2 regions of the Pseudarthrobacter sp. efr-133-R2A-89 genome follow, and region 1 is predicted to be linked to the other one. Evidence: riboswitches for the same ligand, from Rfam matches in the RefSeq annotation. Region 1 holds a riboswitch; the other holds the start of a gene.
The links. A riboswitch is a leader RNA that binds a small molecule or an ion and turns the genes downstream of it on or off. The one in region 1 is predicted to bind thiamine pyrophosphate.
Positions count from the first base shown of each region.

Region 1 (7,095 bases):
CGGAAACAACCTGGCCGCCGAAGCGCTTGACGCCGAGGTACTGTGCGTTGGAATCGCGACCGTTGCGAGTGGAGCTCGCGCCCTTTTTATGTGCCATCTGAAATGCCTGCCTCTAAATTCTGGGGAATCTGTTGAAATGCCTGAACAGTAACCGGTGGTTACTTGATGCCGGTGATCTTGACCTTGGTCAGTTCCTGGCGGTGACCCTGGCGCTTCTTGTAGCCGGTCTTGTTCTTGAACTTCTGGATGACAATCTTAGGACCACGCAGGTCCTGGAGGATTTCAGCCGTAACAGTTACCTTGGCCAGGTCCTTCGCTGCGGAGGTGACCTTGTCACCGTCAACCAGGAGCAGTGCGGGCAGCTCAATGGTGCTGCCGGCTCCACCGGCGACGCGGTTCAGGGTAACGAAGTCTCCAACGGAAACCTTCTCTTGGCGGCCGCCTGCGCGGACAATCGCGTACACCACTTGGGAACTCACTTCTCTCGACGTTTATAACAAAATTTGCGTGCGGAACCGACTCAATAAAAGCCTGGTTTCTCGCTGTGCCTCAACGCCGTGGGGTCATAACCCAAGTGTTGGCGTAAGCACCGAAGATCCAGAATACGCTAAATCCGTCTCCAGCCGCAAATGAGGCTGGTTCCGGAGGGCCGGCTGTGATAGTAACCACAGCCTGGCATGCAGCGCCGCAACCGTGCGTATCCATTGTAGCCGGGGCGCCGCCGTTGGACGTCAGGAGTGAATGCGCGGCGCGCCGAAGAATTCCACTTCAAGCCGGCAGGACTGCTTGAACGCCGTCACCATGGCGGCCTGTTCATGGTCGGAGGCTTTCCGTCCGGCCGCGTCCACAATGGCGATGGCCTGCCGGGTGGCCTCGGCGAAGCCCTCGTCGGCATAGGTGCGGAGCCACGCAGCGTAGGCGTGCCCTTCCGGTTCGCCCGCCGCGAGGAACTGGGCGTGCAGTGTCCTGCCGACCTCAGCGTAGAGCCAGAAACAGGGCAGGACGGCGGCGGCAAGGACCGCATAGCTCCCCGATGCCGAGACTGCTGTGAGGTGGTCAACGTAGGACTTGGTGACAGGCCCCAGGCCCGTCTGCCCAGGCCGGGTGCTGAGCCATGAGCGGTGCAGTTCCGATTCGACCTCCAGGCACTGCCGGGCCGAGCCTGCCCAGAACAGCTGCTCCGCCTCGGACGGGGCCAGGGCACTGGCCCGGGCCAGGACCCGGGAGTACCCGTTCAGGTACTGGGCGTCCTGGGCCAGATAGTAGGCAAAGTCCTTCTCTGCCAGTTCGCCGGAAACCAGGCCGTGGATGAAGTCCAGGGCGTAGATATCCGCCAGGTCCTGCCGGGCTTCGGCCCAGAGCCCGGCAGCGAAGCCGCCTTCCGGCAGGTGGGGCCGCACGTGGTGGAAGTGGTGCACGGGCCCGTTTCCTTGGCCGACCTCCAGCCGGCCGGACTCCTCAAGCGCTCCGGCCAGCCATGGCTTGACCGTCCGCAGCGACGCTTCCCAGTCGCCCAGCCGGGCCTGGACCGTTGCCATGGCAGAGGACAGCGAACAACCCGTGCCGTGGCTGTTGCGGGTGTTGACACGGGCGCCGGGCACTTCCACGACGTCCCGGGCCAGCACACCGGCGGTGTTGACCAGCGCGTCCGGGCAGCCTTCGCCTGACAGGTGTCCGCCCTTGACCAGGACGGTGGCGCCGGTGGCATCCGCCAGGCGCCTGCCCTGGTCCAGCGCGGCTTCCCAATCCCCCGCGGGCTCTTCGCCCACGAGCATGGCCAGTTCGGGCAGGTTGGGGGTGATGAGGTGGGCAACGGGCAGCAGGTCGCGGAGGGCGGCTTCGGCGGATTCCTTCAGCAGCCGGTCGCCGCTGGTGGCCACCATCACGGGGTCCAGGACCACGACGGCGGGACGCACCTTCTCGAGCCACTGCTGGACTGTGCGGATCACCGCTTCGTCGCCGAGCATGCCGATTTTGACGGCGTCGATGGTGATGTCGTCGCTGACGGCATCGAGCTGCTGGGCCAGGAACGCAGCAGGCGGGACGTGGACGGCCACAACGCCGCGGGTATTCTGCGCGGTGAGTGCCGTAATGGCGGCCATGCCATATCCGCCGTGCGCTGCAATGCTTTTCAGGTCCGCCTGGATTCCTGCTCCACCGGATGGATCCGAGCCCGCGATGGAGAGGACCCGTGGGACGTCGCGGCCGGCAGGGGTGCCGGTGGCGTCAGTGGAGGCACTTGGCAGGGGCATGGAGAGGGTCGAAGACAACACAGACATCCCTTCGCCGGTACTAGCCGGACAGGTTCAACGGGTGTGGATCTCAGCCGGCCTTCTGCGCGGCACCCCGTGTCGGTTTCCCAGCCTAGCCGTTGGCGCGTTGGCATAGTGAAGGTGACAGCGGCGGGATGCCGGAAGTCCCCGCCCCGTGGACTGTTCCCCCTGTACTTTCGGGGGGAATGGTCCACGAGACGGGGACTTCACCTGTCGACGCCGTGGCTTGCCGGAATTTAGAGCTCCGAAGCCGGGACGCCCACCCCGAGGATGATGGGTTCCTCGGAACGCTTGCCGCTATCAGCAGGCTGCTGGTTCGCGGGCTCGGGGGCCTTGGCTGCGTGCGAGTGCCCGGTAGTGGCGGTTTGGACGTTCTCATGGTGCTGGACGGCGGTTTCGTTCGCGGCGCCCTGGGCTCGGCTGGCGGCCCGGTGGCGGCGCGGCCTGCGCTGCCTTGTCTGCTCCAGCGTGTGGTCGGAGTAGTCCTTTTCAGCCGGTGCTTCCGCGGCCCGTGCAGGGGCTTCGCCGCCCTGCGGCCGGGGCTCCTGTGCGGCCTGTTCCGTTGCCGGCTCAGCCGCTGCAGGATTTTCCGGAGCGTCCTCGACGGCGGAAACCGGCTGGCCGAGGTGCGCGAATGCTTCCGCGAGCCGGTCCAGCGTCAGGGCGGGCTTGGGCTGCTGCTCCTCCGCGTGCTCCACGAACGGAAGCGGGACTTTCTCGCCGCCGAACGTCAGGACCGCCGCGGGACGCCCGTGTGTATCGGCGTCGTGCTTTTCCCCGTCAGCTGCCGGTGCAGGCTGGACCGGTGCTTGCGGGTCCGGAGCCTCCTCTGCCGGCGCGTGCCGGGCAGCTGCCAGCTCGTCGTCGTGGAGGTGCGCCGCGTGGGCCGCCGCAGCGATGTTGGCCAGGGCAAGCCGGGTGGCTTCAGCCTTGGCGTGCCGCTCGGCGTCACTGGGATCCGGCTGCACAGTGTGCACGTGCACTGCGGGCGCCGGTACTGCCTCGGCCTGCTGGCCGCCGCGTCCACGGCGGCGCTTCCGCTCGGGGCGTGCACCGGGCTGCCCGGCATCGGTCCGCTGCCCGTCGGGGCGGTGGGCCTCCCCGCGGACTTCGGGACGGTTGTCGGCGCGCTGGACGTGGTGTTCGGCGGCCACGATGTTGGCGCGGCGGTGCTCCACGGGATCGTCGTGGGTCACGACGCCGCGTCCGGCACACGCCTCGCACTGCTCGCCGAAGACTTCCAGCAGGCCCGTGCCCATGCGCTTGCGGGTCATCTGGACCAGGCCCAGGGAGGTGACCTCGGCAACCTGGTGCTTGGTCCGGTCGCGGCCCAGGCACTCGACGAGGCGGCGCAAGACCAGGTCACGGTTGGATTCGAGCACCATGTCGATGAAGTCGATCACGATGATGCCGCCGATATCGCGCAGCCTCAGCTGGCGTACCACTTCCTCGGCAGCTTCGAGGTTGTTCTTGGTGACTGTTTCCTCAAGGTTGCCGCCGCTGCCGGTGAACTTGCCGGTGTTGACGTCCACCACGGTCATGGCTTCGGTCCGGTCGATCACCAGCGAGCCGCCGGAGGGCAGGAACACCTTGCGCTCGAGCGCCTTGTGGATCTGCTCATCGATCCGCCAGGCGGAGAAGATGTCCTGGTCCTTGGTCCATTTCTCGAGGCGTCCCACCAGGTCCGGGGCGACGTAGGTGACGTAGGCCTCGATGGTGTCCCACGCTTCCTCGCCGGAGACGATCAGCTTGGAGAAGTCCTCATTGAAGACGTCGCGGACCACCTTGATGGTCAGGTCAGGTTCGCCGTACAGCAGTTCGGGGGCGAGGACCTTGGTGGAGGTGGACTGGCTCTCGATGCCTTCCCACTGCGCGCGGAGGCGGTTGATGTCGTGGGTGAGCTCTTCCTCGGATGCGCCCTCTGCCGCGGTGCGGACAATGACGCCGGCGTGTTCGGGGAGGCGGTCCTTGAGGATGCGCTTGAGGCGGTTGCGTTCGACGTCGGGCAGCTTGCGCGAGATGCCCGTCATGGAGCCGCCGGGCACGTACACCAGGTAGCGCCCGGGCAAGGAGATCTGGCTGGTGAGGCGGGCACCCTTGTGGCCCACGGGGTCCTTGGTCACCTGGACCAGGACGGTGTCGCCGGACTTCAGAGCGTTTTCGATCCGGCGCTGCTTGCCTTCGAGGTTGACGGCTTCCCAGTTGACCTCGCCGGCGTACAGCACGGCGTTGCGGCCGCGCCCGATGTCAACGAACGCAGCTTCCATGGACGGCAGCACGTTCTGGACCTTGCCCAGGTAGACGTTGCCGATCAGCGAGTCCTGCTGGGTCTTGGACACGAAGTGTTCGGCCAGGACGCCGTCTTCGAGGACGCCGATCTGGATTCTGTCGTCGCGCTGCCGGACGATCATCTGGCGGTCCACGGATTCGCGGCGGGCCAGGAACTCGGCTTCGGTGATCACGGTGCGGCGGCGGCCAGTGTCGCGGGATTCGCGCCGGCGCTGCTTCTTGGCTTCAAGGCGGGTGGAGCCCTTGACGCTGGTGACCCGGTTGTTGACCGGCGCTTCGCTGACGGCGCGCGGCGCACGGACCCTCGTCACCGTGTTGGGCGGATCGTCGCCTTCCCCACCGGTCAGCTCCAGGTCCTGGTCACCGCGGCGGCGGCGACGGCGACGGCGGGAGGTCACACCGTCTTCCACCGGCCCGTTGGCGTCCTCGTCGGCTTCGTCGTCGGCATCGGCGTCACCGGTGCCGCCTTCGACGTCTTCATCTGTCCGGTCGCCGATGCGGCTGCGTCCGCGGCGGCCACGGCTGCGGCGCCGGCGGCGGCTGGCGGAATCGTCTGCCTCGTCGGTTTCTTCCTCGCCGGTCTCTTCCGCCGCGGGCGTTGCGGGGCGGACCACGGTGCTCAGGTCCGGCGCCTGGAAGAGGACTGACGTGGGGGAACCCGGTTCCAGGAACAGCGAACCAAAGGGGCTTGCTGCCGCCGTGGACGCGGCGTCGCTTCCGGCCTCGGGAGCTGCAGGAGCGGCGGCGGGCTCCTGTGCCTGCACCGGCGCCTGCGGGACCTCCTCGACGGCGGGGGCGGCGGCTTCCGGGGCAGCAACAGACGCCTCGGGGGTTTCCTCCGTTGCGGTTTCTTCCACGGCGTCCTGCACCGGAGCGGCGGCAGCAGCTGCCGCCGCTACACTTTCCGGGGCCGGAGCCGGGGAAGCGACCTTGCGGGTGGCTACCCGACGGCGGCGTACAGGCTTCGTTTCGGCGTCCGCCGCCGTATCCGGGCCGGCAGCCGGGCCCTCATCGGCCGGCGCCGGTGCGGATACTTCAACTGCGGCAACGGCTGCTCCGGTGGTCGGCGCAGTGTCATCGGCGAACGCGGGAAGGGGTTCGGCGGCGTCGGCTTTCTTCCGGGCGCGGGTGCGGCGGGCGGGTGCCTTTTTCTCCGCGGCGGGTTCTTCCACCGGCGTGTCGGCCGCAGGGTCTGGTGCGCTGGCCTCGTCCGCTACGGCTTCGGCAGCCTTGGGCGCCGCCTTGCGACGGGTCCGCGGAGCCCTCTTCGGTGCAGCAGCGGCCTCTGTTGCCACTGCTTCGTCATTAACGGCCAGTTCTCGATCATTATCCATATGTGGCTACACTCCTGCCCCTGACGTACCGCCACATCCGGCACCCATTGGGGCACATATTGTCAAAACCCGCAGGCGTTGACAGAAGTCAAATGGATGCTCCCGGGTTCGCACCGGCATTGGGGTGCGGCAGCCCACAGGAGCCGGTGGATGTTCTGAAAACCCGTTGTTCTGCGTGCCACAACCAGGTGCCGCTCAATGGAGTCGCGGGAGTGCCGGAGAATTCCGAAGCCTGCCCTGCTCATCATTGGCGGTCTTGGGAACAAACCACCGGACCGGAGTCCGAATGTGGATCGGCTTCCAGCCACGTTCATTCTCTCATACCCGGACCGGATCGCCGCGGAGGCCCGCGCCGCCCTTGCCTTTCTGGGTGGCGGGCCCAGCCACCGGCGTTACAATCAGGCACAGGAGCACCGGATGAAAAGGACGCCACACCCATGCCCAGCATCTCCCCCGTCAGCGCCCACGAAAGCGATCGAGCCGTCGAGCCGCGCACCGCTGCTGCCGAAAACCTCCCCCGGATGACCCGGAACCGGCCGTTCGGCTGGCTTCTGGTCATCACCGGAATCGTGGGATGGCTTGCCTCCGGCACCCTCGTCCTGGAGAAGCTCGAGGTACTCAAGGACCCCAACCACACCACCGTGTGCGACGTGAATCCCTGGATCTCATGCGGCCAGGTCATGCAGACCTGGCAGAGTTCACTGTTCGGGTTCCCCAATATGTTCATCGGAATCGTGGCCTTCGCCATCATCATTACCGTGGGCATGGCCCTGCTCGCGGGCGCCACCTTCGCCCGCTGGTACTGGGTTGGCCTGCAGGCGGGCGTCACGCTGGGCTTCGCATTCGTGGTGTGGCTGTGGTCCCAGGCCCTTTACTCCATCCACATCCTTTGCCCGTTCTGCATGATCGTGTGGTCGGCCATGATCCCGTTGTTCGTCTGGACCACCATCAGGAACATCAGCGCGGGAGTCATCCCCCTGCCCGCCCGGGCAACCCGCATCCTCGGTGATTCCGGCTGGATCATCACGGTGCTGCTGTATGTTGCCGTCATCGCCACCATCTTTTTTGCGTTCATCCAGGTGTTCGCGGGTACCTCCGGTTTCTAGGCCGCAGATGACGGAAGCCCTTGGTTCCGAAGAACCAAGGGCTTCTTGCTGTTCCGGGGCCTGTCAGCCCTGGAACCAGATCTTGATCTCGCG
Region 1 is NZ_JARVSE010000001.1:506,793-513,887, forward strand. Features, by position in the region: gene rpmA (50S ribosomal protein L27) at 1-97, opposite strand, end outside; gene rplU (50S ribosomal protein L21) at 159-467, opposite strand; gene thiD (bifunctional hydroxymethylpyrimidine kinase/phosphomethylpyrimidine kinase) at 732-2,252, opposite strand; TPP riboswitch at 2,262-2,359, opposite strand; gene QRM95_RS02380 (Rne/Rng family ribonuclease) at 2,510-5,896, opposite strand; gene QRM95_RS02385 (vitamin K epoxide reductase family protein) at 6,334-7,002, shown strand; gene ndk (nucleoside-diphosphate kinase) at 7,066-7,095, opposite strand, start outside.

Region 2 (7,095 bases), on a different contig from region 1:
TCGCAGCCGCCGGCGTAGGGCAGCCGGTACTCCCGTGACTCGTCCAGGAGGGGGCCAAGCAGCATGATGACGCTGCGGGTGCGGCGGGCCGCGTCCACGTCCATCCCTTCCAGGTCAAGGACGGCCGGCCGGCGCAGGCGGAGATCGGTGTCGTTGAGCCAGGTGCATTCCACGCCGATGCTGGTCAGCACTTCAACGATGCGGTTGACTTCTTCGATCCGGGCGAGGCGGCGGAGCACGGTGGTGCCCCGGTTGATCAGGCTGGCGCACAACAGTGCCACGCCGGCGTTCTTGCTGCTGTTGACGTCCACCGCGCCGGAGAGGGTACGTCCGCCCTCCACCCGCAGGTGCGTCATCCGGGGTTTGCCCACGTTGACGATGCTCCGGTCGAAGATGTTCTCCAGCCGCTGGATCATCTTGAGGCTGAGGTTCTGCTTGCCTTGTTCCATCCGGGCGACGGCGCTTTGGCTGGTACCGAGTTCGGAAGCCAACTGGCCCTGGGTCCAGCCCTTCTCGCTCCGGGCGTTCCTCAACATGGCGGCGACGTGGCCGGCGGTCTCCTGAGTCATGACGAAAATATATCATGGATGAGATAGCAGGGCCGGGAACTGTCATTCGAGGGCTTTTCCGGGGTAACCTACCCGCTACATGCGATAGTACCGCCAGGTAACCCCGTTAGCTGCCCAACCACACCATGTTCCAACGGCCCGCGGCAAGCGCCGCACCAAGGGCACACCCCGCGATCAGGACGCCGCCGCCCACCACCCACAGGTCCAGGACACTGAACGTTGATTCCCGCGCCCAAGTCCGTTGCCCGCCGCCGAAACCCCGCGCCTCCATGGTCACGGCAAGCCTCGACGCACGGCGGATCGCCTGCACCAGGAGCCCGAAACTCTGCCCCAGGGTCGCCTTTACCCGCTGGACCACGTTGCCGCTCGACCCCACGCCGCGGGCACGCCGGGCCATGCCGATGGTCTGCCATTCCTCGGCCATGAGCCCCACCAAGCGCATCGCCGCCAGCGTTCCCAGGACGAACCGGTGCGGCAGGCGCGCCTTCTGTGCCAGCGCATCGGCAAGGTCCGTCGGATCGGTACAGCTCATCAGGAGCACCGCCGGAAGGGCAATCGCGAAGCCCCGCAGCAGGAAGCCGATGCCCAGCTGGAGGGAGCCTTCGCTCATGGTCCAGATGCCGGCGTCGAGCAGGATCCTCCCGCTGTCCGGCGCCAGGATGGAGGTGCTCCAGCCGCCGATGGCGGCGGCGAGGATCAGCGGCCAGCCCCGCTGCCAGAGCAGGGACACGGTGAGGCCGGCCAGGGGAAACAGCATCAGCTCGAAGACCAGGGCCACGGACGCGGACACCCAGTCGATGGACAGTGCCAGGACCGCGGTGATCAGTACCACGGCGGCAAACTTGCTCAGTGGGTTGGCCCGGGCAAGGAGGGCACGGTTGCCGTCCAGGGTCAGCTGCTGCCTCATGGCGCCACCGGTTCCGCAGCGGCCATCCGCAGCTCGGCTCCGCCCAAAGCCTGGGTGAATTCGGCGTCGTGGGTCACGGACACCACGGCCGTGCCGGCGTCCAGGAGTTCGGACAGGAACGAGGCCAGCTCTGCCCAGGTGTTGGCGTCCTGCCCGAACGTCGGCTCGTCCAGGACCAGCACCTGCGGGCTGGCGGCAAGGACCGTGGCCACGGACAGCCGCCGCTTCTCCCCGCCGGACAATGTGTAGGGGTTGGCGTCCACCAGCCGGGTGAGCCGCAGCCGCTCCAGCAGTTCCTCCACCCGGTCCTCGCCGTGGCCCAGGTGCCGCGGCCCGAACCGCAGCTCGTCAAGCACCTTGCCGGTCACGAACTGGTGCTCAGGCTCCTGGAACACGGTGCCCACCCGTGAGATCAACTGCTCGGCCTTCCACGCGTAGGGGTCGATCCCGGCACCGCGGCTAAGGTCCACAGTGGCGGACACCTTTCCGGCCACCGGTTCAAGGAGCCCGGCAAGGGTCAGTGCGAACGTTGATTTCCCGGCGCCGTTCGGGCCGGTGACGGCCAGCGCCTGGCCGGCCCGGACCTGCGCGGCAACACCCTCCTGGACAGGGACCGGCGGGATTTTCCGGAAGCCTTTGCGGCGGGGACGCTCGCGGGAGACGGCCAGGTCTTCGGCTGCCAGCAGGAGATTGCCGGTTCCGGCGGCAGGGATGGCGGACCGGCGGCGGGTGGCTGGCACATACCCCGGCACCCAGACTCCGGCTGCCGTCAGCATGGCCCGGGCCTCGCCGAGCACCCGGTCCGGAGGTCCGTCCAGGAGCACGGCGGGATCCGAGGCGGAGCCCGGCTGCAGGACCACGATCCGGTCCACCAGGTCCTTCCAGACGGAAACCCGGTGCTCCACCACCACCAGGGTGGCACCGGTCTTGTCCAGGCAGCGTGCCACGGCGTCACGGACCTCCAGGACGCCGTCCGGGTCGAGGTTGGCGGTGGGCTCATCCAGCAGGATCAGCCCGGGGCGCATCGCCAGGATGCCCGCCAGCGCCAGGCGCTGTTTCTGCCCGCCGGAGAGGGCCGACGTCGGGTGGTCCAGCGGGAGGTGGGACAGTCCGACGTCGGCAAGCGCCTCGTGCACGCGCGCCCAGATGGCGTCGCGGGGCACGGCAAGGTTCTCGGCGCCGAAGGCGACGTCATCCCCCACCCGGGAGAGGACCACCTGGGTCTCCGGGTCCTGCTGCATGAGGCCGGACCGGCCTCGACGCTCGCGGGGTGGAGCGCCGTCGACCAGCAACGAACCGGACTCGTCCGCGTCGCCGGCCTCGCCGTCGTCGTTAATGTCGCCCAGGACCCCGGCGAGGGCATGCAGGAGCGTCGATTTCCCGGCACCCGAGGGACCGAGCAGGAGTACCCGCTCGCCGGGGCGGATATCGAGGTCGAGGGCGTGGACTGCAGGTTTGGCCCTGCCGGCATGCCGCCAGCCCCAGCCGCGGGCCGTGATGGCGGCAGGGCGCACGCCTCCTGCGGCGTCCTGGGAGGGCGCCATCAGGAGAAGACTGGCTCCGTTGCAGCCTTGCGGGACGCGAAGGAGCTCAACACGCCGGTGCGGGCCAGGCCGCGGGTAGCGAGCCAGGACAATGCGCCCGCCAGCACGGCGCCGGACACCGTGGTCAGGACGATGTAGGCGAGCTTGTCCGCCCCGGAGTAGGCAATGTTCCAACCCCAGGGTGCGAATGAGTCATTCAGGCCGCAGAAGAATCCAGCGGCCGCCCCCGCCAAGAGGGAGACGGGCAGGTTGAACTTGCGGTAGACGAAAACCGCGAAGATGATTTCCGCGCCCAACCCCTGGATGAAACCGGAGAAAAGGACTGAGGCGCCATACTGGGAACCCATCAGGAGCTCGCCCGTTGCGGCCACGGTTTCGCAGAACAGGGCGGCTCCGGGTTTGCGGATGATGAGCATTCCCAGCACGCCGGGAATCATCCAGCCGCCGGCCAGGATCCCGGTCAGGGGCGGGTAGGCGGCGTTCATGGGGGCCGACAGGGCGGCGGCGCCCTGGTCCCAGGCCCAGAAAATGACTCCACCGGCGATGGCCACCAGGGCCGCCACCACGATGTCGACGACGCGCCAGGACTTACTGGTGGTCTTCTTGATTGCAGCAGTACTCATGTGATCCTCCTGGGTAACAGGAGGGGAAAGTGGCTCCGGCTGGCGGACCGTTGCCGGTCCGGCCGGACACTTTGAGAACTCGACTCCCTTGCGCCGGTACTAACCGGATCAGGTTCGAGGGTCTGCGGCTGTCCCGCACTCTCAGCGCCCACCTGCGGTTCCCGGCATGGCCAGGTTGTCCGACGGCGGCGCTCCCCTGTCGTTTTTAAATGTTGATGTTCGCGTATAAATACTGCCCGGTTTGGGCGTGGTCAAGTTTACACCTGGCAGAGGCCGGGCGGCGGCCATGACGGCTAATGCGCCGGATGTGACCGCGACCCGCCGTCAGCGGCCCGGCGAGGATGCCGGCCATGCCCTTGCCCGGACCAGTCCGGCTGTACGGCTAGGCTGGAGGCAGTCCGTTTTCCGCCCGCAAGGAGTACTAGGAATGAACCTCTTCATCAAGCTGCTCGGTACCGGGGTGAGCCTGGGCGCAGGCCTGGTCGGCACCAAGCTCGTCAACACCATCTGGGAGAAGACCACCGGTCAGAAGCCGCCCAGCGGCAAGGGCGAGGACGTGCCCACCAGCCTGCGGTCGGCATTGACGTTCGCACTGATCTCCGCCTCCGTCAGCGCCATCATCCAGGTCCTGGCCAACCGGGGCACCCAGCGCGCCATCACCCGCTTCGCCAAGACGCAGGACATCGTCTAGCTGCTGGCGTTTTTAGCCGTCGTCGCGGTTGTCCGTCCGGGCAGCCTCGGCGGCGGCTTTTTGCACTACGGCCTCGAGTTCATCGGCGGCGAGCAGCTCCCGGTGCAGGTGCTTGGTGCGGTAGCCGGCCCGGCCCACCATGTGCGCGGACACCGGCACCGTGAGCAGCTGGAAGATCCAGGCCACCACCAGGACCGGCCAAACCCACCAGGTGCGCATCTGCAGCCCAATCGCTGCCAGCAGCAGGAACAGGCCCAGGACCTGCGGCTTGGTGGCGGCGTGCATGCGGCTCATCAGGTCCGGGAAACGGAGCAGCCCGATTGCGGCACCCAGGGACAGCAGCGCACCCGCCACCATGAACACCGCGGAGGCAAGGTCGATCCACGCGTCCGCGCCGGAAAAGTCAGGATTCATGGGGGTTCACCCTCCGGTCGGCGACGAACCGGGCCACCGTGACCGACCCGATGAACCCGATGATGGAGATGGCCACCACCAGCATCAGGTTGTTCAGGTGCCGGTTCACGGCCATGTCCACGCACAGGGCCCCGCCCAGGATGGCGAGCAGGACATCGGCCGCAAGGACCCGGTCCAGCAGCGAAGGGCCGCGGGCAATCCTGATGATGGCCCCGCCCGCGGCGAGGGAGAAGATGACGGCCGTGACCGCCAGGACAACGGGCATCATGCAGACGCCTCCATTCGGACGGCTTCAAGTTCTTCGGCGGAACCCATGATGCGGATCAGGCCCGCTTCGATGGACCGGACCTCGTTCCGCAGGCCCTCGATATCCTGCTTCGAGGTGATGTTCAGTGCGTGCAGGTACAGGGTGGAGGCCGGGCGGTCCACCTCCACCACCAGGGAGCCGGGAATCAGGGAGATCACGTGACCGGTGGCCGTGACGATCAGGTCCTGGTGGCTCCGGAGCTTCACCGCGACGACGGCGTTGGTCACCTTGGGGCCGCGGACGGTGGCCAGATACAGGACCTGGCCGCTGGCGACCACCACTTTCGCCAGGAAGGCAAAGGCAAAGGGCACGGCGTACAGGATGTTGAACCGGCCGCTGAGTTCCACCGGCGGAAGGTAGAACAACCTGGCAACGCCCACCGCCAGCAGGGCGCCGAAGAGCAGGTTCCCGGGGCTGAAGTCCTGCCAGAGGGCACCCCACACGATCACCAGCCAGACCAGGAGGGGAAGCTCCTGGCGCAGCGAAATCCGTTTGCGGCTCATCGTCCTCCTCCCGTCACGGTGGCCGGGACGGCGGTATTGCTGCCGAGGACCGACTGGATGTACGGGGCCCGGTCGAGCATGTCCCGCGCAGCCTGGTCGGAGAGACCGAACAGCGGCCCGGCGAACACGGTCAGGGCGACGCCGAGCACCACCAGGCCAAGGGTTGATCCCACCATGGTGCGCGGAAGGAGCGTGACCGTGTTGAGTTTGGCGCCCGGCCCGGCGGCGCGCCCGGAGGGTCCGGCCAACAGCACAGGGTCCGGATGTTCGGCGTCCTCCGGCTTCCGCCAGAACGCACGGTTCCATACGCGGGCGATGGCCAGCAGCGTCAGCAGGCTGGTCAGCACCCCTCCGATCACCAGCGCGTAGGCCAGCGGGGTTCCCAGCTCAATGCCGGCCTGCAGCAGCCCCACCTTGCCGAGGAACCCGGAGAACGGGGGGATGCCGGCCAGGTTCATACCGGGGATGAAGAACAGCATTGCCAGCAGGGGCGAGAGCTTGGCCAGCCCGCCGAGCCGGTCAACCGAGGAGCTGCCGCCGCGGCGTTCGATCAGGCCGGTCACCAGGAACAGGCTGGTCTGGATGGTGATGTGGTGCGCCACGTAGAAGACCGCCGCTGCCAGGCCTGCCACGGAGGACATGGCCAGGCCGAACACCATGTACCCGATGTGGCTGACCAGGGTGAACGAGAGCAGACGCTTGATGTCGCTTTGCGCCAGCGCACCAAGGATGCCCACCACCATGGTCAGCAGTGCCACCACCATCAGTGGCGTGTTCAGGGTGTCGCCGGGGAACAGCAGCGTTTCGGTCCTGACCATGGCGTACACGCCCACCTTGGTCAACAGGCCGGCGAACACGGCGGTGACGGGTGCCGGCGCCGTGGGGTAGGAGTCGGGGAGCCAGAAGGACAGCGGGAAGACGGCGGCCTTGATGCCGAACGCCACCAGCAGCATGACGTGCAGCAGGGTCCTGGTGCCTTGGTCCAGGTCGCCCAGCTTGAGGGCGAGGTCGGCCATGTTCACTGTCCCGGTTGCCCCGTACACCATGGCGATGGCGATCAGGAAGAGCACGGAGGACACCACGGACACCACCACGTAGGTGACGCCGGCGCGGATCCGGGGCCCGGTGCCGCCCAGGGTCATGAGCACGTAGCTTGCGGTCAGCAGGATCTCGAAGCCGACGTAGAGGTTGAAGAGGTCCCCGGAGAGGAACGCGTTGGACACCCCTGCCACCAGGATCAGGTAGGTGGGGTGGAAGATCGAGACCGGGGCGTCCTCGTCGCCGTCGGCCATGCCCTGCCCCGTGGCGTACACCAGCACGGCGAGGCTCACGGCCGAGGAGACCACCAGCATCAGCGAGGAGAACTGGTCCACCACCATCACGATGCCCCAAGGCGGCAGCCAGCCCCCGATGGTCACCGCGGCGGTTCCGCTGTTCCAGGCGGACGCCAGCAGGAGGCATTCCAGGGCCAAGGTAAGCGACAACAGTCCGATGCTGACCGCCCGCTGGGCGCGGGAGTGCCGGATAAGGAGGAAGG
Region 2 is NZ_JARVSE010000006.1:255,442-262,536, forward strand. Features, by position in the region: gene QRM95_RS12825 (UDP-N-acetylglucosamine 1-carboxyvinyltransferase) at 1-569, opposite strand, end outside; gene QRM95_RS12830 (energy-coupling factor transporter transmembrane component T family protein) at 676-1,476, opposite strand; gene QRM95_RS12835 (ABC transporter ATP-binding protein) at 1,473-3,020, opposite strand; gene QRM95_RS12840 (ECF transporter S component) at 3,020-3,643, opposite strand; TPP riboswitch at 3,711-3,851, opposite strand; gene QRM95_RS12845 (DUF4235 domain-containing protein) at 4,071-4,334, shown strand; gene mnhG (monovalent cation/H(+) antiporter subunit G) at 4,347-4,748, opposite strand; gene QRM95_RS12855 (MrpF/PhaF family protein) at 4,738-5,016, opposite strand; gene QRM95_RS12860 (Na+/H+ antiporter subunit E) at 5,013-5,558, opposite strand; gene QRM95_RS12865 (Na+/H+ antiporter subunit D) at 5,555-7,095, opposite strand, start outside.
Region 2: it holds a riboswitch for thiamine pyrophosphate, as region 1 does, so the genes downstream of both, QRM95_RS12840 (ECF transporter S component) here and thiD (bifunctional hydroxymethylpyrimidine kinase/phosphomethylpyrimidine kinase) in region 1, are expected to answer to the same signal.